2 regions of the Nonomuraea sp. NPDC050691 genome follow, and region 2 is predicted to be linked to the other one. Evidence: riboswitches for the same ligand, from Rfam matches in the RefSeq annotation. Region 2 holds a riboswitch; the other holds the start of a gene.
What was found. Region 2 has a riboswitch for glycine ahead of gcvT (glycine cleavage system aminomethyltransferase GcvT). Riboswitches for the same ligand answer to the same signal wherever they lie in the genome.
Positions count from the first base shown of each region.

Region 1: it holds a riboswitch for glycine, as region 2 does, so the genes downstream of both, gcvP (aminomethyl-transferring glycine dehydrogenase) here and gcvT (glycine cleavage system aminomethyltransferase GcvT) in region 2, are expected to answer to the same signal.

Region 1 is NZ_JBFAIA010000106.1:5,785-25,792, forward strand. Features, by position in the region: gene AB0H81_RS29565 (cytochrome P450) at 1-673, shown strand, start outside; gene AB0H81_RS29570 (MarR family transcriptional regulator) at 654-1,094, opposite strand; gene AB0H81_RS29575 (VOC family protein) at 1,150-1,557, shown strand; gene AB0H81_RS29580 (helix-turn-helix transcriptional regulator) at 1,616-2,428, shown strand; gene AB0H81_RS29585 (globin domain-containing protein) at 2,466-3,584, opposite strand; gene AB0H81_RS29590 (gamma-glutamyl-gamma-aminobutyrate hydrolase family protein) at 4,012-4,698, shown strand; gene AB0H81_RS29595 (alpha/beta hydrolase) at 4,708-5,640, shown strand; gene AB0H81_RS29600 (enoyl-CoA hydratase/isomerase family protein) at 5,714-6,511, shown strand; gene AB0H81_RS29605 (methyltransferase domain-containing protein) at 6,839-7,480, opposite strand; gene AB0H81_RS29610 (histidine kinase) at 7,610-9,292, shown strand; gene AB0H81_RS29615 (response regulator transcription factor) at 9,289-9,996, shown strand; gene AB0H81_RS29620 (hypothetical protein) at 10,061-10,477, shown strand; gene AB0H81_RS29625 (phosphoribosylanthranilate isomerase) at 10,488-11,081, shown strand; gene AB0H81_RS29630 (GNAT family N-acetyltransferase) at 11,078-11,935, shown strand; gene AB0H81_RS29635 (CDP-alcohol phosphatidyltransferase family protein) at 12,046-12,627, shown strand; gene AB0H81_RS29640 (mannose-1-phosphate guanyltransferase) at 12,632-15,136, shown strand; gene AB0H81_RS29645 (FHA domain-containing protein) at 15,469-15,981, shown strand; gene AB0H81_RS29650 (MerR family transcriptional regulator) at 16,049-16,714, shown strand; gene AB0H81_RS29655 (bifunctional nuclease family protein) at 16,887-17,357, shown strand; gene AB0H81_RS29660 (MerR family transcriptional regulator) at 17,506-18,126, shown strand; glycine riboswitch at 18,150-18,245, shown strand; gene gcvP (aminomethyl-transferring glycine dehydrogenase) at 18,399-20,008, shown strand, end outside.
Region 2 is NZ_JBFAIA010000306.1:8-4,486, forward strand. Features, by position in the region: gene AB0H81_RS43805 (aldehyde dehydrogenase family protein) at 31-1,236, shown strand; gene AB0H81_RS43810 (3-oxoacyl-ACP reductase) at 1,334-2,098, shown strand; gene AB0H81_RS43815 (gamma-glutamyl-gamma-aminobutyrate hydrolase family protein) at 2,113-2,802, shown strand; glycine riboswitch at 2,877-2,974, shown strand; gene gcvT (glycine cleavage system aminomethyltransferase GcvT) at 3,103-4,188, shown strand; gene gcvH (glycine cleavage system protein GcvH) at 4,185-4,479, shown strand, end outside.

The DNA.
Region 1 (20,008 bases), on a different contig from region 2:
GGCCGAGGCGGTCTCCAAGCTCCAGACGTACCTCGCCGACCTCGCCGCGACGCGACGGGACGCGCCGGGCGACGACCTGCTGTCGGGCCTGGTCACCTACGAGGGGCCGGAGGGCAGGATGTCCCCGGTCGAGGTGATCGCCACGGCCGCGCTGCTGCTCATCGCCGGCCACGAGACCACGGTCAACCTCATCGCCAACGGCATGCTCACGCTGCTGCGCCACCCCGAGCTGGTCAAGCGGCTGCGCGCCGAGCCGGACCTGATCGTCACCACGGTGGAGGAGCTGCTGCGGTACGAGCCGCCGGTCCACTTCCTGTCGTCGCGGGTGGCGCTGGCCGACATCCCGATCGCCGGGACGACGATCCCGGCGGGCGCGCCGGTCGTCCTCGTCCTCGCCTCGGGCAGCCGGGACCCGGCGCACGTGAGCCACCCGGACACCTTCGACCCGGACCGCCGCTACTGCGAGCACCTGGGCTTCGGCGGCGGGATCCACTACTGCTTCGGCGCGGCGCTGGCCCGGCTGGAGGCGCAGATCGCCCTCCAGCAGCTGGTGAACCGGCTGGTGAACCCGCGTCTGGTGGAGGACCCGCCGCCCTACCGGCCCAGCGCCACGCTGCGCGGCCCGCGCCACCTGCTCGTCGACTTCGACGCGGTCACCCCGGCGGCCCCGTGAGGAGGATCCGGCCGGCCAGGTCGTGCAACGTGGCGCGCTCGGCGGCCGTGAGGGGGGCCAGCGTGTGCTCCTCCACGGCCGCGACCACGGCGCGGCCCCGGTCGAGGGCCACCCGGCCGGCGTCGCTGAGCGAGGCCAGGTAGCGCCGCCGGTCGCCAGGGTCGCGCTCGCGCACGGCCAGCCCGTCCTCCGCCAGGCCGTCCATGAGCCGCGCCATGTCGCTCGGGTCGAGCCCGAGCCGGTCGCCGAGCTCGCGCTGCGCCGCCGGCCCGTGGTCGGCGAGCGCCGCGAGCGCCGCGAACCGCCACAGGCTGAGCCCGGTCTCCTCGGCGAGCCTGCGGGCCACGGCGCGCCGGGAGGCGACCGCGACCTTGTGCAGGACGAACGTCGTGATCCCCAGCAGGGTCGGCGGCGGCTCCATGACTCCCTATTGTAGGGTTCCACCAATCATTGGTGACTACCAACTATTCAGGAGCATGATGGACGCCCTCTACCCCCGCCTGCTCGTCCGCGACTTCGCCGCCTCGCTGGCCTTCTACCGGGCCGTCATGCGCGACCTGCACGGCGTCGAGCCGGTGAAGGTCCTGCCCGAGGCCGCCTACGCCAACTGGGACGTCGACGGGCAGGCCGGGCTCGTCCTGTTCGGTCGCGCCGCGATCAGCGCGGCCGTCGGCACCTCCGGCCTCCCGGAGACCGCGGCCGCCCAGGACGCGGCCATGCTCGTCATGCGGGTGGACGACGTCGAGGCCGCCGCCGCCTGCCTGACCGGCCACGGGGCCCGGCTCGTCGCCCCGCCCCAGGACCGCCCCGCCTGGGGCCCCACCCTGCGGACCGCCCACCTGCGCGACCCCGAGGGCGTCCTCGTCGAGCTCCAGTCGTACTAGCCGCCCTTACCTGCCACGTCATCGCGGCCCTTCCCTCCGGTGCCGTAGCGTCTGCGCCATGGGAGCACTTGCCGTAGAGCACGAGGAGACCTTCGGAGACCTGCTGCGAACCTGGCGTCAGCGGCGCCGGGTGAGCCAGCTCGACCTGGCCATCGAGGCCGACGTGTCGGCGCGGCACGTCAGTTTCCTGGAGACCGGCCGGGCCCGGCCGAGCCGCGAGATGGTGATGCGGCTCGCGGAGGAGCTGGAGGTGCCGCTGCGGCACCGCAACCGGCTGCTGGTCGCGGCCGGCTTCGCGCCGGTGTTCCCCGAGCGGGAGGTGCGGGCGCCCGAGATGGCCGCGGTGCGCCGGGCCCTCGACCGGATCCTCGCCGGGCACGAGCCGTACCCGGCGCTGGTCGTGGACGCCGGCTGGAACCTGGTCGCGGCCAACGACGCGGCCGGCATGTTCATGGAGGGGGCGCCCGCCGAGCTGCTCGAGGAGCCGGTCAACGTCATGCGCCTCTCGCTGCACCCCGACGCCATGGGCGGCCGGTTGATCAACCTCGCCGAGGTCCGCGCGTACCTGCTGAACCAGCTCCGCCGCCAGGCCGAGGCGTCCGGCCACGGCGCCCTGGCCGAACTGCACGACGAGCTGGCCTCCTACACCTACCCCGGCGTGGAGCTCAACGTGGCGCACGTGCCCGGACCGGCCGACATCCTGCTGCCGCTGCGCATCCGCCACGGCGACCAGGTCCTGTCCATGTTCACCACGATCGCGACCTTCGGCACGCCGATGGACGTCACGGTGTCGGAGCTGGCCATCGAGACGTTCTGGCCGGGCGACGAGGAGACCGCGGCGGCCTTCGGCCGGCCTGCCGCCACCGCGTGACCCCCGGGCGCCGGCCCCCCGCGCCCGGGGGCCGGGGTCAGCGCTCGTCGTGGACGACGTCCCGGTGGATGCGGGCCGGCGGCACCCCGTCGTCCTGCAGCCGCTGGACCGTCTCGCTGACCATGGCCGCCGGCCCGCACACGTACACCTCGTGCTCGGCCCACGAGTGGAAGCGCTGCGTCACCTCCGGCAGGCGGCCGCGCATCCCGTCGTAGGAGGGGTCGCCGGAGACCACGGGCACCACGCGCAGCCACGGGAACGTGGACTCCATCCGGACGAGGTCCGGCAGGTCGTACAGCTCGGCCGCGGTCCGCGCGCCGTACAGGAGGTGGATGCCGGGACGGCGGCCGGAGGCGATGATCTGCTCGATGATCGCCTTCAGCGGGGCCAGGCCCGTACCGCCCGCCACGCACAGCACGTCGCGGCAGCCCCGCTCGGGCGGCGCCATCGTGCCCATCGGCGGGCCCAGCATGATCGCGTCGCCGATGCGGGTGTCGCGGGTGAGCGTGGTCGAGACCCATCCGCCGGGCACGGAGCGGACGTGCAGGCGCACCGTGTTGTCGGGGCGCGGCGCGTTGGCGATGGAGAACGGCCGCCATACGCGCGGCCAGCGCGCGGTCTGCACGGTCACGTACTGCCCGGCCGTGAACGGCAGGCGCTGGGTGGGACGTACCGTGACCACCGCGATGTCGGGCGTGCGGCGCTCGTGGTCGATCACCTCCGCCACCCACCAGGCGGGCGACACCCCGGCGTCCTCCTCGGCCGCCCGCATCATGAGCTCGGCCGCGGCGTTGTAGGCGGCCACCCAGGCCGCCTCGATCTCGTCGGTCCAGACGTCGGCGGCGAAGCGGCGGACGGTGGCCAGCAGCGCCCGCCCGATCGCGCCGTAGTGCTCGGGCACGACGCCGTACTTGCGGTGGTCGCGCCCGAGCTGGCCCAGGAAGGAGGCCAGACTGTCGGGACTGTCGAGACTCCACACGATGCGGGTCAGCGCGCTGAAGAGCCGGTCGCGCTGCGCGTCCATGCCCGGCGGGAACATGCAGCGCAGGTGCGGGCTCTCGGCGAACAACCGGCCGTAGAAGTAGGCGGCCGCCTTGCCGGCCACCGGCTCGATGACGGAGAAGCTCTCTTTTACCAGGCGCGGATTCAACGACATTGCCACATCAACCCCACCCCATGGACCGGAATCGCATTCCGGTCGTGTCGATCCACCTCCTGACGGCTCCGGGTGACGAGCGTCCGGCGCGGACCCCGGCTCGGCCGATCGCTCGGAAATCGAGTCTTACACCACCACATGGACGTCACAACCGTTTCGCGCCGATACGGTGCGAACCCGAACTATGTGTGACGGTACTGTTATTCACCGCGGTCAAGACAGAACGCATTTCGGGCGCGAAACGTGAATATCTATTTCATTCGCTTTTTCTGGCTGTTTCGCAATTCATTGGGAAATGTGACCGGAGGTCCTCGCGCGAGATCTCGCCTCAGGGGTGCCGTGAGCGAAACGCCGTGCGCCATGATGGCCTCGCGGCCACCGCACCGCCGGGCGGCCGTCCCGACTCCTGCTCGCACCTGGAGATCGCATGGCCCGACCGCTGATCGGCATCACCGCCTACTTCGAGGCCGCCCGCTGGGGGGACTGGGTGCGGGAGGCGGTCCTGTCGCCCCCGGCCTACGCCAAGGCGGTCGAGCGCGCCGGCGGGGCGCCCGTCCTGCTGCCGCCCCTGTCGCCCGCCACCGCCGCCGACCACGTCCACGGGCTGCGCGGCCTGGTGCTGGCCGGAGGCGCCGAGGTCGGCGCCGACGCCTACGGCGAGCAACAGGACGCCCGCCTCGCCTCGCCACAGGGCCACCGCGACCGCTACGAGCTGGCCCTCGCCCGCGCCGCCGTCCAGGCCGGCCTGCCGATCCTCGCCGTCGCCCGCGGCATGCACGTGCTCAACGTCGCCCAGGGCGGCACCCTCATCCCCTGGCTGCCCGACACGCTCGGCCACGACCGCCACGGAGAGCCCGGCGTCCCCCACACCATCCAGGTCAGCGTGTCGAGCAAGCTCGGCAAGGCCGTGGGGGAGCACGTCGAGGTGATCGCGCCGCACGTGCAGTCCGTACGCCGGCTCGGCTCGGGGCTGCTGGCCGTCGCCTGGGCCGAGGACCAGATCGTCGAGGCCGTCGAGCTGCAGGGCCACCGGTTCGCCGTGGGCGTGCAGTGGCATCCCGAGCGGGGCACGGGCGCCGGGCTGTTCAGTGCGCTCGTCGAGGCGGCCCGCTAGGCTCCGAGCATGCCGCTGAACCCTCAGGCGCGCGACTTCCTCGCGCGCTACCGGCCGGACGACGGCGGCGGCCTGGACACCCTCGACCTCGCCGCCATCCGGGAGGCGCGGGCGGCCGACCCGATGGCCGCGCACCGCGGCCCCCTCACCCGCATCGCCTCCGTCCGCGACGAGAGCGCCGAGGGAGTGCCCATCCGGATCTACCGGGCCGACCGCGGCGACGGGCCGCTCCCGGTGCTCGTCTCCTTCCACGGCGGCGGCTGGGTGTTCGGCGGCGTCAGACGCGACGACGCCACGGGCCGCGACCTCGCCCTGCGCACCGGCGCGGTGGTCGTCTCCGCCGGCTACCGGCTGGCCCCCGAGCACCCCTTCCCGGCCGCGGCCGACGACGCCTGGACCGTCGTGCGCGACGTGTTCGCCCGGCCCGCGTTCTACCAGTGCGACGGCTCCGTCGCCGTGATCGGCGTCAGCGCCGGCGGCAACCTCGCCGCGGTCGCCGCCTGGCAGGCCCGCGACGCCGGGCTCACGCTCGTCCACCAGGCGCTCGTCACCCCGGTCCTCGACCTGGCCATGGACTCGCCGAGTTACGCCGAGTTCGGGCGGGGCTTCGGGCTGGACGCCGCCGAGATGGCGTGGTTCGCCCGCCAGTACGCGCCGGGCGCCGACCCGGCCGACCCGCGCCTGTCGCCGCTGCGGCTCCCGTCGGTCGCCGGGCTGCCACCCGCCACCCTCGTCACCGCCGAGTACGACGTGCTGCGCGACGAGGCCGAACGCTACGGCGAGCGCCTGGCCGCGGCCGGGGTGCCCGCCGAGGTGGTCCGCTACGACGGGGCCGTCCACGGCTTCCCCTCCTTCCCCGGCCTGTTCGACCAGGCGGTGGAGGCCCGCGAGCTGGTCGCCCGCCGCCTGCGCGAGGCCTTCGGCCGGGAGGACGCCCCGTGACCGTTCCCCGGCCGCCGAGGACGGGGGAGGCCCTGTTGACCGTTCCGGGCCGCCGAGGACGTGAGGAGTCGCCGTGACCGTTCCCGGCTACGAGGCGTACGAGCGGCTGCGCACCGACATGCCGGCCGACGGCGTGCTGCGCGTCACGATCAGCGAGCCGCGCCGGCTCAACGCCGTCGACACGACCGGCCACCGCGAGCTCGCGGCCATCTGGCGCGACGCCGACCGCGACGACGCCGTCCGCGCCGTCCTGATCATGGGACAGGGCGCGGCGTTCTCCGCCGGCGGCGACCTGTCCATGATCGAGGAGATGACGCGCGACCACGCCACCCGGATGCGGGTGTTCGCCGAGGCCCGCGACATCGTCTACAACGTCGTCAACTGTTCCAAGCCGGTCGTCTCCGCCATCGTCGGCCCCGCCGTGGGGGCCGGGCTCGCCGTGGCGCTGCTCGCCGACGTGTCCGTCGCCGGGCGCACCGCCCGGATCATCGACGGCCACACCCGGCTGGGCGTCGCCGCGGGCGACCACGCCGCGATCGTCTGGCCGCTGCTGTGCGGGCTGGCCAAGGCCAAGTACCACCTGCTGCTGTGCGAGCCCGTCACCGGTGAGCAGGCCGAGCGGATGGGCCTGGTCGCCCTGTGCGTCGACGACGACCGGGTGCACGAGACCGCCCTCGACGTCGCCTCCCGGCTGGCCGGCGGCGCCCAGGAGGCGATCAGGCTCACCAAGTACGCGCTGAACAACTGGCTGCGCCTGGCCGGCCCGTCCTTCGACGCCTCGCTGGCGATGGAGTTCCTGGGCTTCACCGGGCCCGACGTGGCCGAGGGTCTGCGGGCGCTGCGCGAGAAACGGCCGCCGTCCTTCTCCTGATCAGGTGATGTCCCGGCGCTGATGGGTAGGCGCAGCCTCGTGCAGTGAAGGAGGCCGCCGACCTGCCGCAGCGCCGGCGCGAGGTGACGGGGGGCCTGTCCGACGGGGCCGAGAACGCCGCCCCGGGGAACGGCCCGCGGCAGGCGGCCAGCGACCGGCACGGCCATGCGCACCGGCCACGCGCATGTCGTGACCGGCGGCGGCCCAGGGATGGCCCGGCGCCGGTGGCGCGGGAGGGTTGAGACCGAGCTCTCCCCGCTCCGGGGGGCCGCCGTCGGCGGTGGCGTGCTCCCGGGCGCCGGCGCGCTGCGGCGCGCCGGTGTGGTGTCAGAGCGCGGTGTGCCGGCAGGACCGGTGTGCCGGCAGGACCGGTGTGCCGTCAGAGCGGGGGCGGCGGGCGTGGAAGACGAACGCCGGCGGCGCGTTCCGCCACACCGTGCGGCTCGGCACCACCTCCTCGAACCGCTCGGCCAGCAGCGCGCGGAACCGCCGGGCCGACCCCAGCGGGATCGCGTGCACGTACGAGAAGGTCGTGAAGGCGCCCGCCGGGCTCATCGCCGAGACGACCGCCTCCATCAGGCGGTGCTGCAACGCGGCCGGGAAGGCCGCCCAGGGCAGGCCGCTCACCACCACGTCCGCCTGGCCGAGCCCGCGCCCGGCGAGCAGCCCCGACAGCTCCGCCGCGTCACCGTGCACCACGTCCACCCCGGGAAAGCGCCTGGCCAGCAGCTCCGCCATGGGCGCGTTCAGCTCCACCGCCAGGTGCCGCCCGCGACCGGCCAGCCGCCGCTGGATCTCCACGGTGAACGGCCCCGTGCCCGGGCCCAGCTCCACCACCACCGGCTCACCCCGTTCGGGCACCGGCGCGCAGACCGACCGGGCCAGCCGCCAGGAGCTGGGCGCGAGCGCGCCGACCGTGATCGGGTCGCGCAGGAACTGGCCGAAGAACAACGCGGTGTCATGAGGCATGCCCCGACCGTAGGGGCGCCCGGAAGGCCGGCTGATCCGCCGGGCGGACGCGGATCCGGCCACTTGGAGGAGGCCGGGTCCTCCGCCAGGAGGATCGGGAAACGGCGCGGTCCGGATAGTTTGCAGGGCATGCGTTGGCGTGGCGTGGCGCTCGATGTGCTGCTGGCGGTCTCGGGGATCGCGCTGGACCTTCTCGTGTCGGGTGAGGCGGGAGGGTTCGGCGACCTGCCCCCGTCCATGACGGTGCCCATGGCGGTGCTGGCCGGCCTGCCCATGGGGCTCCTGCGGACCAGACCGGTGTGGGCGGCCCTGTACATGGCGGCGTTCCTCGTCTTCACCGACCAGGTGGGCTCGTACACCTCCAACACGGCGCAGATCCTCATCTGCGTCGCCGTCGGCAACGTCGCCTACCGGTGCCGGCCGCGCGCCGTGGCCCTCTGTGTGGCCGCCGCGATCGTCGCGTCCGGGATCAACATGGCCGACCCGGGCATCCCGCTCGCCTCGACCTGGTGGATGTTCACCGTGCTCGTGCCCGGCTTCCCGGCCCTGGTCGGCGGCTACCTGCGCAGCAGCACGAGCCGCTTCCAGCCGGACGACATCACCCCCGACGTGCTGCTCGCCGGCGCCGGGGCGGCCGTCGGTGTCCTCAGCACATGGAGCGACTGGGACCAGGGGAGCCCGCCGGTGTGGGTGGTCGGGCTGCTCGCCGTGTGCGGCGGCCTGTCGCTCGGCGTGGCCCGCCGCCTGCCCGGCATGGTCCTCATCCTCCAGGGCCTGCTGCTGCTGGCCGCCGACCAGTACCTCGAGCAGGCGGTCAACTCGTGCCTCGTCCTCACCATGATCGCGCTCGGCGTGTTCGCGCTGCGGGTCGCGTCCTGGGCCTGGACCGCGGTCGCGTACGCGGCCGGCTGCGTCCTCGCCTCCGTCGCCGTGGTCGACTCCCAGACCGAGGTCACCCCGTTCCGGGTCGCCGTCCTCATGCTCCTCGTCGTGGCGCCCATCGCGATCGGCCGTTACCTCGGCGCCCGGCAGAGCGCGGCCGCCGCCGAGCGGCTGCGCGCCGAGGAGTCCGCGCGGCTCGCCCTCGCCCAGGTACGCGCCGACCAGCTCGCCGAGCGGGAACGGATCGCCCGCGAGGTGCACGACATCGTCGCCCACCACGTCGGCGCCATGGTGCTGCGGGCCGGCGCCGCCCGCTACGCCGCCCCGCGGGGACCGGTCGCCGACGCGCTGACCGACATCCGCGACACCGGCCACCAGGTGCTGGAGGACCTGCGCGGGCTCCTCGACGTGCTGCGCGACCCCGGCGCCCGGCCCGGCCTGCTCGCCGACCCCGCCGACGTGATGCGCGAGTCCGCTGAGAGGATGGCCGCCGCGGGCCTCGTCGTGGACCTGCGCCTGGACCCGGACATCGGCCGGGCGCCGCTCGTGGCCCGCGCCTCCGCCGCCCGCATCGTCCAGGAAGGGCTCACCAACGTGCTCAAACACGCCGGACCCGGCACCGAGGTCCTCGTGGCCCTCACCGCCCGTGGCAAGGGGCTGGCCGTCGAGATCGCCAACGGCCGCCCGCCGGCGCCCGTCGAGCGCCTGCCGTCCTCCGGCCGCGGGCTGGCGGGCATGCGGGAGCGGGTACGCGCGCTGGGCGGCACGCTGGCGGCCGGGCCGCGCGAGGACGGTGGCTGGCGCCTGACCGCCACCCTGCCCGGCGCCTCCGGAAGCGCCGCGCCCGCGGCTCCTTCCTCCGGCGGGCTCTCCACGCTCTTCGGCTGCGAGCGCGCCCCCCAGGAGGGCGCCGGCGAGGGGGCCGCGTGATCCGCGTCCTCGTCGCCGACGACCAGGCGCTGGTCCGCGCCGGCGTCCGGATGCTGCTGCAGGCCGCGGGCGACATGGAGGTGGTCGCCGAGGCCCAGGACGGGGCCGAGGCCGTCCGCCAGGCCGAGCGCCACCTGCCCGACGTCATCCTCATGGACCTGCGCATGCCGCGTGTGGACGGCCTGGAGGCCATCCGCCGGATCCTCGCCGCCCGTCCCGGCAGCCGGATCGTCGTGCTCACCACGTTCGCCGAGGACGCCATCGTGCACGCCGCCCTGCGCGCCGGCGCCGTCGGCTTCCTCGTCAAGGACGACGAGCCCGAGCGCATGGTGGACGCCGTGCGCAAGGCCGCCGCCGGCGAGCAGCTCCTGGCCCCGTCCGTGCTGCGCCGCGTCGTCGAGGGGTTCCTCGCCGCAGGCGACCGCGCCGCCGCGCCCCCGCCCGCCGGCCTGACCGAACGCGAGCTGGAGGTCCTCGCCCTCGTCGGCACCGGCCTGTCCAACGCCGAGATCGCCGAGCGGCTGCACGTCGGCGTGACCACGGTCAAGACCCACGTCGGGGCCGCCATGGACAAGCTCGGGCTGCGCAACCGCATTCAGGCGGCCGTCGTCGCCCACCGGGCCGGGCTGGTGGACGCCTCCTTCCGTCCCGTGCGCCCCACGCGTCATCCCGGGGGCGGACCCGCGAATAACCCGGGAGGCTGACGACCGCCCGCGTCCCCGGCCGCCAGCATGTGGATCCCTCACATCTCCAGGAAGGACCACATCAATGCAGGAGACCGTGGCCGCGGCCGCGCCCCAGCGATCCGGGCAGGTGTCCGCCGGACTGCTGTACGGGCTGCGCATCGTGGTCGTCGCCCAGGCGGCGTCCCTCCTCGTCGCCGCCTCGCTGGCCGGCCAGGCGGTCGGCGCCGGCGAGGCGATGCGCGAGTCCCACGTCATGGCCGGGATGGTCGTCCACCTCGTCGCGCTCGTGCAGGTCGTCCTCGCCGTGCTCGTCTGGCGGCCGGGACGCGGGGCCGGCTGGCCCGCGCTGGCGAGTGTGGCGCTGCTCGTCGTCGGCATGGCCCAGCACGTCACCTGGCTCTGGCTCGGCGCCCACGTGCCGAACGGGGTCATCCTGTTCGGGCTGATCACGGCCATGCTCGTCTGGACGTGGTCCCCGCGGGCGGCCCTTCGCCGCTAACCTCGACCGTGTGCATGTGAAGATCTGCGGGCTCAGCGAGCCCGGCCACGTGGAGACGGCCGTCGAGGCGGGCGCGGACGCCATCGGGTTCGTGCTGACCCGGAGCCCGCGCCAGGTCACCCCTGAGCGGGCGGCGGAGCTGGCCGCGCTGGTCCCCGCCCACGTGCTCACCGTGGGCGTCTTCCGCGGCGAGGACCCGACCCAGGTGCGCGCGGCGACCCTCGCCGCCGGGCTGAGGGCCGTCCAACTGCACGGACACCACCCGCACGCCGACTTCACGGCGCTGAAGGACCTCGGGCTGACCCTGGTACGGGCCGTGGACGCCCAGGCCGACCTGCGGTGCGGCGCCTACGACGAGGACCTGCTCATCGTCGACGCGCCCCGCCCCGGATCGGGAGAGCCGTGGGACTGGGCGGCCGTGCGCGGCCGCCCCTCGGGCCGCTGGCTCCTGGCGGGCGGCCTCGACCCGGCCAACGTGGCCACCGCCATCGACGCGGCCCGCCCGTGGGGGGTGGACGTGTCGAGCGGCGTCGAGGTGGCGCCGGGCGTCAAGGATCCGGGCCTGATCCGCGACTTCGTCGCCGCGGCCCGCGGCGCCCGATGACCGCCCACCCCGCCTCCGGCCCGGCCACGGGCGACGACCCGCACGCGCGGGAAGCGGCCCGCGACCTGCGCACGCCGGGAGCGGCCCCGGATCGCGAGCTGGCCCGGATCCTCGCCTTCACGCACGTGTTCGCGCGGCGCAAGGCCGGCCGGGTGGCCGCCGTGCCGGGCGGCTTCGCCGTGCTGAACGACCGCTACCCCGCCTCCCACGACGACAACCACCTCGTCATCCCCGCCCCCGCGTCGCCCGGCGACGCCGTACGGCCGGAGGAGGTGCTGCGGGCCGCCGACGAGGTGCTGGCCGGGCGCGGCCACCGCTACGTGTGCGTGGACGACGACGCGCTGGGCGCCGCGTTCGCCCCCGCCTTCACCGCGGCGGGCTACGACCACGAGACCAACCTGGTCATGGTCTTCCGGGGCGTCCCGCCCGCGGACGTGCCACGGGCCGAGGAGCTGACGCTGGAGGAGCTGCTGCCCGTCCTGCGCCACGACTGGCGCGAGGCCCTTCCCGACCTCCCCGACGCCTCGATCGAGCAGCTCGCGCGGCGCGTGGAGGAACGGCGGCGCGGCGCCGACGTGGTGCGTTTCCGCGGCGTGCGTGACGGGTCCGGCGAGATCGCGGCCCGCGCCGACCTGTACGTCCAGGACGGCGTCGCCCAGATCGAGAGCGTCCACACGGGCACCCGCCACCGGGGCCGGGGCCACGCCCGCGCCCTCCTGCGCGCCCTGCTCGCCGAGGCGGCCGGCTGCGAGCCGATCTTCCTGATCGCCGCCGAGGAGGACTGGCCGAAGGACTTCTACACCCGCCTGGGCTTCGCGGCGATCGGCCGCACCCACGCCTTCCTCCGCCTCTGAGCCGCCCCCGGAGCGCCTGCGAAGCCGCACCCCGTGAAGCCCCCGTAGCCGCCCGAGGTGAGGGGCGGACGGGCCCGCTGCCCGCGGATTCGACGCAGTAGGGTCTGCACGTGAGCGAAACTTCCGCCGAGGACCGCATCTGGACGGTCCCCAACCTGCTGAGCTTCCTGCGACTCCTCGGCGTGCCCGTCTTCCTCTGGCTGGTCCTCGGACCGGAGGCGGACGGGTGGGCCATCGCCGTCCTGGCGGTGGCGGGGTTCACCGACTGGCTCGATGGCAAGATCGCCCGCGCGTTCAACCAGACCAGCAGGCTGGGGCGGATCATCGACCCGGCCGCCGACAAGCTGTACGTGTTCTCGACCATCCTGGCGCTGCTGGTGCGCGACATCATCCCGTGGTGGCTGGTCGCCCTGATCCTCGCCCGCGAGCTCTTCGTCGCCTGTTTCATCCCCGTACTCCGTAAACACGGCTACCGGGCACTTCAGGTGCATTTCCTCGGCAAGGCGGCCATGTTCAATCTCATGTACGCCTTCCCGCTCCTCTTCCTCGCCTCCCACGCGGGGTGGTATGCCGAGATGGCACGCGTCACAGGATGGGCCTTCGCCGTATGGGGAACAGGTCTGTACTGGTGGGCGGCCGTGTTGTACGTCGTTCAGGTACGCCGGCTCACAACTGCGACCACAAAGGAGTGATCGTGTGAAGGCGGTCGTCATGGCGGGCGGGGAGGGCACTCGGCTGCGACCGATGACCGCCAACCAGCCCAAGCCGCTGCTTCCCGTGGTCAACCGGCCGATCATGGAGCATGTGCTGCGCCTGCTCAAGCGGCACGGTGTGACCGAGACGGTGGTGACGCTCCAGTTCCTCGCCGCGCTCGTGCGCAACTATTTCGGCGACGGCGACGAGCTCGGCATGAGCCTCGAGTACGCCACCGAGGACGTCCCGCTGGGCACCGCCGGGAGCGTCAAGAACGCCGCCGACCGCCTGCGGGACGACCGTTTCCTGGTCATCTCCGGCGACGCCCTCACCGACATCGACTTGTCGGATATGGTGCGTTTTCACCGGGAAAATGGCGCCCTCATTACCATTGGGCTGAAGCGCGTGCCGAATCCACTGGAGTTCGGGATCGTCATCATCGACGAGGCCGGCCGCGTGCAGCGCTTCCTGGAGAAGCCCACCTGGGGCCAGGTCTTCTCCGACACCGTCAACACCGGCGTGTACGTCATGGAGCCCGAGGTCCTCGACCACGTGGCCGCCGGGGAGCCCGTCGACTGGTCCTCCGACGTCTTCCCCCGCCTGCTGGAGAGCGGCGCCCCCATCTTCGGCTACGTCGCCGACGGCTACTGGGAGGACGTCGGCACCCACGAGAGCTACCTCAAGGCCCAGGCCGACGCCCTGTCCGGCAAGGTCAGGCTGGACATCGGCGGCTTCGAGCTGTCGCCGGGCGTCTGGGTGGCCGAGTCGGCCTCCGTCGACCCCGACGCGGTGCTCAAGGGCCCGCTGCTCATCGGCGACTACGCCAAGGTCGAGGCGGGCGCCGAGCTGCGCGAGTACACCGTCCTGGGCAACAACGCGGTCGTGCGCGAGGGCGCCTTCCTGCACCGGGCCGTCGTCCACGACAACGTCTACCTCGGCCCCGCCGCCCACCTGCGCGGCTGCGTCGTCGGCAAGAGCACCGACATCATGGCGGGCGCCCGCATCGAGGAGAACGCCGTCATCGGCGACGAGTGCGTCATCGAGCCCGAGGCGTACGTCTCCAGCGGCGTCAAGGTCTACCCGTTCAAGACCATCGAGGCCGGGGCCGTCGTCAACACCAGCGTCATCTGGGAGTCGCGCGGCCAGCGCAACCTGTTCGGCCCGCGCGGCGTCAGCGGCCTGGTCAACGTCGAGATCACCCCGGAGCTGTGCGTACGGCTGGCCAGCGCGTACGCCACCACCCTCAAGAAGGGCGCGCACGTCGTCACCTCGCGCGACTCCTCGCTCGCGGCCAGGGCGCTCAAGCGGGCCGTGATCAGCGCGCTCACCGCCAGCGCCATCAACGTGCTCGACCTGGAGGCCGCCCCGCTGCCGGTGGCCCGCTTCCACACCGCCCGAGACTCGGCCGCCGGCGGCATCGCCCTGCGCACCACCGCCGGCGACCCGCAGAGCGTGGACATCGTCATCATGGACGACCGGGGCGCCGACCTGCCCGCCGGCGCCCAGCGCAAGCTGGAGCGGGTCTTCTCCCGCCAGGAGTTCCGCAGGGCCTTCCCCGGCGAGATCGCCGAGCTGACCTACCCGGCGCGGGTCGTCGAGGACTACACCCACGAGCTGCTGCGCCGCGTCGACATGACCGGCATCGCCGGAATGAAGGTCGTCGTCGACTGCGCGGGCGGCACCTCCTCGCTGGTCCTGCCGACCCTGCTCGGCCGCGTCGGCGTCGAGGTGCTCACGGTCAACGCCCGGCTCGACGACGCCTCGCCGACCGAGACGCTCGCCGAGCGCCGCCGCGACCTGCAGCGCCTCTCGGAGCTGGTCAGCTCGTCCCGCGCCGCGTTCGGCGTCCGCTTCGACCCGGTCGGCGAGCGGATCGCGCTGGTGGACGAGATGGGGCAGCTCATCGGCGAGGAGCGCGCCCTGCTCGTGGTGCTCGACCTGGTGGCCGCCGAGCGCCGGGGCGGCCAGGTGGCGCTGCCCGTCACCACCACCCGGGTGGCCGAGCAGGTGTGCCGCTTCCACGGCGTGCAGGTCCAGTGGACCCCGACCGCGCTGGACGCCCTCACCTCGGCCGCCGCCGGCGAGGACATGATCTTCGCGGGCGACGGGCGGGGCGGCTTCGTCGTGCCCGAGTTCAGCCCGGCCGTCGACGGGCTGGCGGCGTTCATGCGCCTGCTCGGCCTGGTGGCCCGCACCCGGCTGTCGCTCAGCCAGATCGACGCCCGCATCCCCGAGGCCAAACTGCTCAAGCGCACCGTTCCGACGCGCTGGGCGGCCAAGGGCGCGGTCATGCGCTCGGTCATCGAGGCCGTGGAGGGCTCCGCCGAAGGGCACCGCATCGACACGACCGACGGGGTGCGGGTCGTCGGCGAGGACGGGAGCTGGGTGCTGATCATCCCCGCCGCCACGGAGCCGGTCACCGACCTGTGGGCCGAGGCCCACGACGTCGACACGGCGCAGGCCCTCATCGAGCGCTGGGCCCGCATCGTCGAGTCCGCCGCGTCCTGACCGTGGCGGCGGGCGCCCTCCGCCTTCTCCCGGGCCGCCTCCACGCCCCATGGGGCTCCTTTTGGGCAGCTCTTGAGAGGAATGTCACCGCGGGTAACGGCCCCGGGGTTCGCGCCGCGCCCGGCAAGATCGTATTGTGTATACGCGCGGCGGCATGGACCATCAGGTGCGGACAGCGGTAACTTTGTCACCGTCCGAACCTGTCGTCCAGCGCCCCGCCTTGACCTTTGCCGTTCAGCAGCGTAAGTTGCGGCATTCGCAAACTTGAAGAGCGAAGCGAGGCGCGCCGAGCACCGTCGCCGCGTCTTCGCGGTAGGAGGCCGAGCCGATCGATGCCGAGCGTCTACTGCACGCAGTGCGGGCACGCCAACCCCGAGGATGCCCGTTTCTGTTCCCGCTGTGGGTCACCGCTGACCAGACCCGAGGTCACCGGGGACACCACGTCGACGATCTCCGTCGCGGGAATCGAGGCGTACGAGGCTGAGACCGGCGACATGCTCCTCGCCGAGCGGGCGCTGGTGGAGCAGCTGCCGCCCGGCACGGCATTGCTCACCGTGACCAGGGGCCCCAACCAGGGGAGCCGGTTCCGGCTCGACAAGGACCTCACCACCACGGGCCGCCACCCCGAGAGCGACATCTTCCTCGACGACATCACGGTCTCGCGCCGCCACGTCGAGTTCTACCGTCACCGGGGCGGCCAGTTCTCCGTGCGCGACGTGGGCAGCCTCAACGGCACCTACGTCAACAGGGAGCGCATCGAGGAGGTGCCGCTGCACTCCGGCGACGAGGTGCAGATCGGCAAGTTCCGGCTGCTGTTCCTGATGCGGACCGCCGCCGGCGCATGAGCGAGCGCAGCGAGCGACCCGTGGACGCGGCCCCGCGCGCGTCCACGGGGTCGACGGAGGAGGCCGCATGACCGCGCAGGCGGCGCGCTCGCACATGAGCATCGGAGAGGTGCTCGCCCTCCTGCAGGGCGAGTTCCCCGACGTCACGATCTCCAAGATCCGCTTCCTGGAGGGCGAGGGGCTCATCGAGCCGGAGCGGAGCCCCTCGGGCTTTCGCAAGTTCACCCACCTGCACGTGGAGCAGCTGCGTTACATCCTCACCGAGCAGCGTGACCATTACCTGCCGCTGCGGGTGATCAAGGACAAGATGGCCGAGGACTTCGGCCGCCCGCGCGCCGTCCCCGACTCCGGCTCCGCGGAGCAGGAGGTGCGGCTCAGCCGCGCCGAGCTGCTGGAGCAGGCCGGGATCGACGACGAGACGCTCACCGAGCTGGAGGACTACGGCCTGCTCGCGGCCCGCGCCCGGCGCTACGACGACAACGCGCTGGCCGTGGCGCGCACCGTGGGCTCGCTGGCCCGTTTCGGCCTGCACGCCCGGCACCTGCGCGCGGTCAAGGCGGCGGCCGAGCGCGAGTGCGGCCTGGTCGAGCAGGCGGTCGCGCCGGTCCTCAAACGGCGGGCCCCGGGGGCGATCGGCGAGGCCGACGAGGCGGCCAGGGAGCTGTCGGCGCTGCTGCTCGACCTGCACGCGGCGCTGCTCCGCGAGGGTGTGCGCACCGTCCTGAGGGGCTGACCCCGCGCGACCTCTGGACGGCCTCGGGCGGGAACGCAGGGGTGTGCGCTCCGGGCAGATTCGGGACCGCACCGGCGGACATACGGCACCCGCCGGGTGTTACGTTGAAATGCATAAGCGAACCAGCAATGAGCTGTGCCGGGTCGCCGGCCAGTCGAATACGGAGCAGCCCGTGTTGCAGATGGAGGTCGTGGGCGTTCGGGTAGAAATGCCCACAAATCAGCCGATCGTCCTGCTCAAGGAGGCACACGGGGAGCGGTTCCTGCCCATCTGGATCGGCATGACCGAGGCCACGGCCATCGCGCTGGCCCAGGCGGAGGAGCCCCCGCCCCGGCCGCTGACGCACGACTTGTTCAGGGACGTGCTGAGCGCTCTCGGTGTCGGCCTGCGCGCCGTCAACATCGTCGCCCTGCGCGACGGCATCTTCTTCGCCGATCTTGTGTTCTCCAACGGCGTGGAGGTCAGCGCCCGGCCGTCCGACTCGATCGCCCTGGCGCTGCGCACGGGGGCGCGCATCTTCGCCAGCGAGGAGGTCGTCCAGGAGGCCGGAGTGATCATCCCTGACGACCAGGAGGACGAGGTGGAGAAGTTCAGGGAGTTCCTTGACACGATCACCCCCGAGGACTTCGGCCGGGCGGGGTAGGTATTTCAGTGCATTTACGCTTCACGACGCGCCGAGCCGGATCGTTGACTGAGCATGGTCACGGTCCTACGGTGCAAGTGAAACCCGTGGCCGCCTTTTTACGAACCCCCAGATCAGGTCACGGGATGAGAGAAAGCCGGAGGTCCGCGTGGCGGTCAGCAGCGGCGAGGGAAAGACGGCCGGCCAGGAAGATTCGGTGCGGCGCGAGAGCGCGCGGCAGCGTGCCGGGGAGCAGGGCCTGCTCTTCGACGAGCGGCCGGCGGCGCTGCCGGGTGACATCGGATACCGTGGCCCGACGGCCTGCGCGGCGGCCGGCATCACCTACAGGCAGCTGGACTACTGGGCACGCACCGGACTGGTCGAGCCCACGATAAGAGCGGCGCAGGGCTCCGGCTCCCAGCGGCTCTACAGCTTCCGCGACATCCTGGTGCTCAAGGTCGTCAAGCGGCTCCTCGACACCGGGGTCTCCCTCCAGCAGATCCGTACGGCCGTGCAGCACCTGCGTGACCGAGGGGTGGCCGACCTCGCCCAGATCACGCTCATGAGCGACGGCGTCAGCGTGTACGAGTGCACCTCGGCCGACGAGGTGATCGACCTGCTCCAGGGCGGGCAGGGCGTCTTCGGCATAGCCCTCGGCCGGGTCTGGCGCGAGGTCGAAGGGTCCCTCGCGGAGCTGCCGGGGGAACGGGCGGCGGTCGAGGACTCCGTCCCGGCCGACCACCCCGCTGACGAGCTGGCCCGGCGGCGGCGCGCTCGCCGCACAGGGTAGTAATCTTAGAGGCGCAAGGCTGACGACCCCGTGCGGGAGAGTCCCCGGGCATCGTCCCAGGGGCGCCGAAGGAGCAACCCTCCCCGGAATCTCTCAGGCACCTGTACCGCTCGGGTGAGGCGACTCTGGAAAGCAGGCACGTCCGCCAGGCGCGCCTCACCGACGGTGCAAGCCCTCCGGGGTGAAGCTCTCAGGTCCGGATGACAGAGGGGGAGACCCGGCACTCGCCCGCGCCCTGGCGCCGGTCTCCACAGCCTCGGGAGGCACCTCTCATGACCGACCTGACAGCCCCGCCGTTCTCGACCCGGCACATCGGCCCGTCCGCCACCGAGCAGCAGCGCATGCTCGAGGCCGTCGGCTTCGAGTCCGTGGCCGACCTCGTGGCGGTGGCCGTGCCCGAGGCCATCAGGGCCAAGGACCGGCTCAAGCTGCCCGCCGCGGCCGGCGAGACCGACGTGATCACCGAGCTGCGCGCCCTGGCCGGTCGCAACCGGGTCGTCACCTCCATGATCGGCCTCGGCTACCACGAGACGATCACGCCCGCGGTCATCCGCCGCAACCTGCTGGAGAACCCCGGCTGGTACACCGCCTACACCCCGTACCAGCCCGAGATCTCCCAGGGCCGGCTGGAGGCGCTGCTCAACTTCCAGACCGTCGTCTCCGACCTGACCGGCCTGCCCGTGGCCGGCGCCTCCCTGCTCGACGAGGCCACCGCCGCCGCCGAGGCGATGACGCTGGCCCGGCGGGCCGGCAAGGTCAACAGCCCCGTGTTCGTCGTCGACGCCGACACGCTGCCGCAGACCAAGGCGGTGCTCGCCACCCGCGCCGAGCCGCTCGGCATCGAGCTCGTCGAGCACACCCTGGAGGGCGAGCTGCCCGAGTGCTTCGGCGTGCTCGTCCAGTACCCCGGCGCCTCCGGCCGCCTGCGCGACTTCCGCGCGGTCGCCGAGGCCGCCCACGCCTCCGGCGCCCTCGTCGTGGCCGCCGCCGACCTGCTCGCTCTCACGCTCGTCGCCGCGCCGGGCGAGCTCGGCGCCGACATCGCCGTGGGCTCCTCCCAGCGCTTCGGCGTGCCGCTCGGCTTCGGCGGGCCGCACGCCGCGTACATGTCGGTGCGTGAGGGGCTGCAGCGGCAGATGCCCGGCCGCCTCGTCGGCGTCTCCGTCGACGCCGACGGCGACCCCGCCTACCGGCTCGCGCTGCAGACCCGCGAGCAGCACATCCGCCGCGAGAAGGCCACCAGCAACATCTGCACCGCCCAGGTGCTGCTGGCCGTCATCGCCGGCATGTACGCCGTCTACCACGGGCCCGAGGGCCTGCGCCGCATCGCCGCCCGCACCCACCGGCACGCCGCCGCCCTGGCCGAGGCGCTGCGCCGCGGCGGTGTCGAGGTCGTCCACGGCGAGTTCTTCGACACCGTGCTCGCCCGCGTGCCCGGCAAGGCCGGCGACGTCGTACGCCTGGCCGCCGAGCGCGGCGTCAACCTGTGGCGCGCCGACGCCGATCACGTCGCCGTCGCCTGCTCCGAGACCACCACCGCCGGCGACCTGGAGCGGGTCGCGACCGCCTTCGGCGAGGCGCTCGGCCACGACTCCGCCTCCCTCACCGACCTGCAGGCGCTGGTCGCCGACGAGAGCCTCGACCGGCTGCCCGCCGGCCTGGCCCGCGAGTCCGGCTACCTCGGCCACCCGGTCTTCCACACCCACCACTCCGAGACCGCGATGCTGCGCTACCTGCGCAAACTGCAGGACAAGGACATCGCGCTCGACCGGTCCATGATCCCGCTCGGCTCCTGCACGATGAAGCTCAACGCGAGCACCGAGATGGAGCCGATCACCTGGCCCGAGTTCGCCTCGATCCACCCGTACGCGCCGATCGAGCA
Region 2 (4,479 bases):
TGATGGCCGGAGGAGGCGACGGTCAAGCTCTTGCTGCTGCGCCGCTTCGCCGACCTGGTGGACGCGCACGGCGAGGAGCTGGCCCGGCTGGAGACGGCCAACGCCGGCCACCCGATCGGCAACTCCCGCTGGGAGGCGGGCGCGGTCCGTGACGTCCTCCACTTCTACGCGGGGGCGCCCGAGCGCAACCACGGCAAGCAGATCCCGGTGCCCGGGGGCGTGGACGTCACGTTCCAGGAGCCCCTGGGAGTCGTGGGCGTCATCGTGCCCTGGAACTTCCCGATGCTGATCGCGAGCTGGGGCGTCGCCCCGGCGCTCGCGGCGGGCAACACGGTGATCGTGAAGCCCGCCGAGTGGACGCCACTGACGGCGTTGAGGCTGGCCGAGCTGGCCCTGGACGCGGGCCTCCCCGAAGGGGTGCTTCAGGTCCTGCCCGGGGCAGGAGAGGTGGCGGGGGCCCGGCTGGTCGAGCACCCGGACGTGGCCAAGATCGTGTTCACCGGCTCGACCGAGGTGGGCAAGGAGATCGCGGCCAAGGCCGCGGCGCACGTCAAGCGCATCACGCTGGAGCTCGGCGGCAAGTCGGCCAACATCGTGTTCGCGGACGCCGACCTGGACAAGGCCGCCCGCAGCGCCCCCTACGCGGTCTTCGACAACTCCGGCCAGGACTGCTGCGCCCGTTCGCGGCTGCTCGTGCAGGCCGAGGTGTACGACGAGTTCCTCGACCGCCTCGCGCCGGCGGTGCTCGGCGTCAAGGTGGGCGACCCGCTCGACGAGAGCACCGAGATGGGGCCGCTGGTCAGCGCCGAGCACCTCGCGCGGGTGCGCGGCTTCGTCGAGGACCAGCCCCACCTGCAGGGCACCTGCCCGCAGGGCAAGGGCTACTGGTTCCCGGCGACGGTCCTCACCTCGAAGGTCACCGACCGCGCCTTCACCGAGGAGATCTTCGGCCCGGTCGTGTCGGTCGTGCCGTTCGCCGACGAGGCCGAGGCCGTCCGGATCGCCAACGACACCCGTTACGGCCTGAGCGGCTCCATCTGGACCCGCGACGTCGGGCGGGCGCTGCGCGTGGCCCGCGCCGTCGAGGCCGGCGCCCTGTCGGTCAACTCGAACTCGTCGGTGCGCTACTGGACGCCGTTCGGCGGCTTCAAGGAGTCCGGCCTCGGCCGGGAGCTCGGCCCCGACGCCCTGTCCGCGTTCACCGAGACCAAGAACGTCTTCATCTCAACGGAGTGAACCCGACGCAGTGAGCGGAGTGGAGGCCCGGCGAAGGAGGGACTCCGCGAAGCGAATGAGGAGCGGTGAACGACCAATTGAGCAGGGAGTGACACCTATGCAGCGTTTGCAGGACCGCGTCGCCGTCATCACCGGCGCGGGCAGCGGCATCGGGCTGGCCACGGCCCGCCGGTTCGCCGAGGAGGGCGCCCGGGTCGTGTGCGTGGACGTCGACGAGGAGGCCGGCACCAAGGCCGCCTCCGAGGTCGGCGGGCTGTTCGTACAGGCGGATGTGACGAGCGAGGCCGACGTCGAGCGGATGTACCGGACGGCGTTCGACACCTACGGCAGCGTGGACGTCGCGTTCAACAACGCCGGCATCTCGCCGCCCGACGACGACTCGATCCTGGAGACCGGGCTCGACGCCTGGCGCCGCGTCCAGGAGGTCAACCTGACCAGCGTCTACCTGTGCTGCAAGCACGCCATCCCGTACATGCGGCGTCAGGGCAAGGGTTCGATCATCAACACGGCGTCGTTCGTGGCGGTCATGGGGTCGGCGACCTCGCAGATCTCCTACACCGCCTCCAAGGGCGGCGTGCTCGCCATGTCGCGCGAGCTCGGCGTGCAGTTCGCCCGCGAGGGCATCCGGGTCAACGCCCTGTGTCCGGGTCCGGTCAACACGCCGCTGCTCCAGGAGCTGTTCGCCAAGGACCCGGAGCGCGCCCAGCGGCGGCTCGTGCACGTGCCGGTCGGCCGCTTCGCCGAGGCGACGGAGATCGCCGCCGCGGTCGCGTTCCTGGCCAGCGACGACGCGTCGTTCATCACGGCGTCGGAGTTCCTCGTCGACGGGGGCATCTCCGGCGCGTACGTGACGCCGCTCTGAGGGAGGCGCGGATCGTGTCCCGTCCGGTCATCGGCATCACGACCTACGTGGAGCCCGCCCGCTACACCGTCTGGGAGCAGGACGCCGCGCTCCTGCCGTTCATGTACGTCGAGCAGGTGGTGCGGGCCGGCGGGCAGCCGGTGCTGCTGCCGCCGGCCGGCGAGCCCGGCCCGGTGGCGGCGCGGCTGGACGGGCTCATCCTGGCCGGCGGGGGCGACATCGACCCCGCCCGCTACCAGGAGGAGCCGCACGAGCGCGTCAGCTATGTCCGGGGCTTCCGCGACGACGCGGAGTTCGCCCTGCTGGAGGCCGCGCTGGAGCGGGAGGTGCCCTACCTCGGCGTCTGCCGCGGGCTCCAGGTGCTCAACGTGGCGCTCGGCGGCAGCCTCCACCAGCACCTGCCGGACGTGGTGGGCCACACGGAGCACTCCCCCGGGCCGGGCGTGTTCGGCCACCTGCCCGTACGGCCGGCGCCGGGCTCCCGGCTGGCCAAGGCGCTCGGCACCGAGCCGGTGGAGGTGCCGCACTACCACCACCAGGCCGCCGACCGGCTCGGGCGGGGGCTGAGCGTGACTGCCACGGCCGCCGACGGCACGGTGGAGGCCGTGGAGCTCGACGGGCACCCGTTCGCCGTGGCCGTGCAGTGGCATCCGGAGGCGGCGGACGACTGCGCCCTGTTCGAGGCCCTGGTGGCCGCCTGCTGACGATACGGGGCGCGGCGCCGGGCCCGCACGCGACAACAGCCCCGTCCCGGCACTAGGCTGGCGGGCATCACCGGCGAAACCGTGCGGGAGAGCGCCCTGACAGCCATCCAGGGCCCCTGAAGGAGCAAGCCCTCCCCGCGAACCTCTCAAGGCAAAGGACCGCGCGGACGAGGTGACCTCTGGAAAGCAGGCCCGCGGGCCTCGCCGAAGGTGAAAGTCCGGCAAAGCCCGGGCGAAGCTCTCAGGCATCCATGACAGAGGGGGAGGATCCTGGCATCCGACCCTGCCCTGAGGTGCGAAATGTCCCGACCTACACCGTTGCGAGACGTCCACGAGAGTCTCGGCGCGACCCTCACCGACTTCGCCGGATGGCTCATGCCGCTGCGCTACGGCAGCGAGTCCGCCGAGCACAACGCCGTGCGGACCGCGGCCGGGCTGTTCGACCTCTCGCACATGGGCGAGATCTTCGTCACCGGGCCGCAGGCCGGGCAGGCGCTCGACTACGCGCTGGTCGGCCACCTGTCGGCACTCGCCACGGGCCGGGCCCGCTACACCATGATCGTCAACGAGCGCGGCGGAGTGCTCGACGACCTCATCGTCTACCGGCTGGGCGAGGAGGAGTTCATGGTCGTGGCCAACGCCTCCAACTACGAGAAGGTGGCCGCCGAGCTGGCCGATCGCGCCAAGCCGTACGACGCGGCCGTCGAGGACCGCTCCGAGCAGTACGCGCTGATCGCCGTGCAGGGGCCGCACGCCCAGGAGATCCTCGCCACCCTCACCGACGCCGACCTGCCCGGCCTCAAGTACTACGCGGGCCTGCCCGGCGTGGTCGACGGGCGGCAGGCGCTCATCGCGCGCACCGGCTACACCGGCGAGGACGGGTTCGAGCTGTTCGTGGCCAACGAGGACGCCGTGCCGCTCTGGCACGCCCTCACGCGGGCCGGCGAGCCGTACGGGCTGCGGCCGGCCGGCCTGTCCAGCCGTGACACGCTCCGCCTGGAGGCGGGCATGCCGCTGTACGGCAACGAGCTGGGCCCCGACCTGACCCCGTTCGACGCCGGGCTGGGCAGGGTGGTGAAATTCGACAAGCCGGGCGACTTCGTCGGCAGGTCGGCGCTGGAGGCGGTCAAGGACACGCCGCCGCGGCGCCGGCTCGTCGGCCTCGTCGCCCGGGGCCGACGGGTGCCCCGCCATGGGTACCCGGTCACCAAGGACGGTGCCGTCGTCGGCGAGGTCACCAGCGGTGCCCCGTCCCAGACCCTGGGCAGGCCCATCGCGATGGCCTACGTCGAGGCCGGGGCGGACGAAGGTCTGGCCGTGGACATCCGGGGCAGCCATGAGGACATGGACCTCGTGGAGCTGCCTTTCTACAGGAGGAACAAGTGAGCAACATCCCTGACGAGCTGAGCTACACCAAGGAGCACGAGTGGGTGGCCGGCCTTGACGAGGCCATCACGGTGACCATCGGCATCACGGCGTACGCCGCCGAGGCCCTTGGTGACGTGGTGTTCGTCCAGCTTCCCGACGCGGGGACGACCGTCGCGGCCGGCGACTCGGTCGGTGAGGTCGAGTCCACCAAGTCGGTGAGCGAGATCTACTCCCCTGTGGGCGGCGAGATCGTCGAGGTCAACCAGGCCGTGGTGGACGACCCCTCCCTGGCCAACACCGACCCGTACG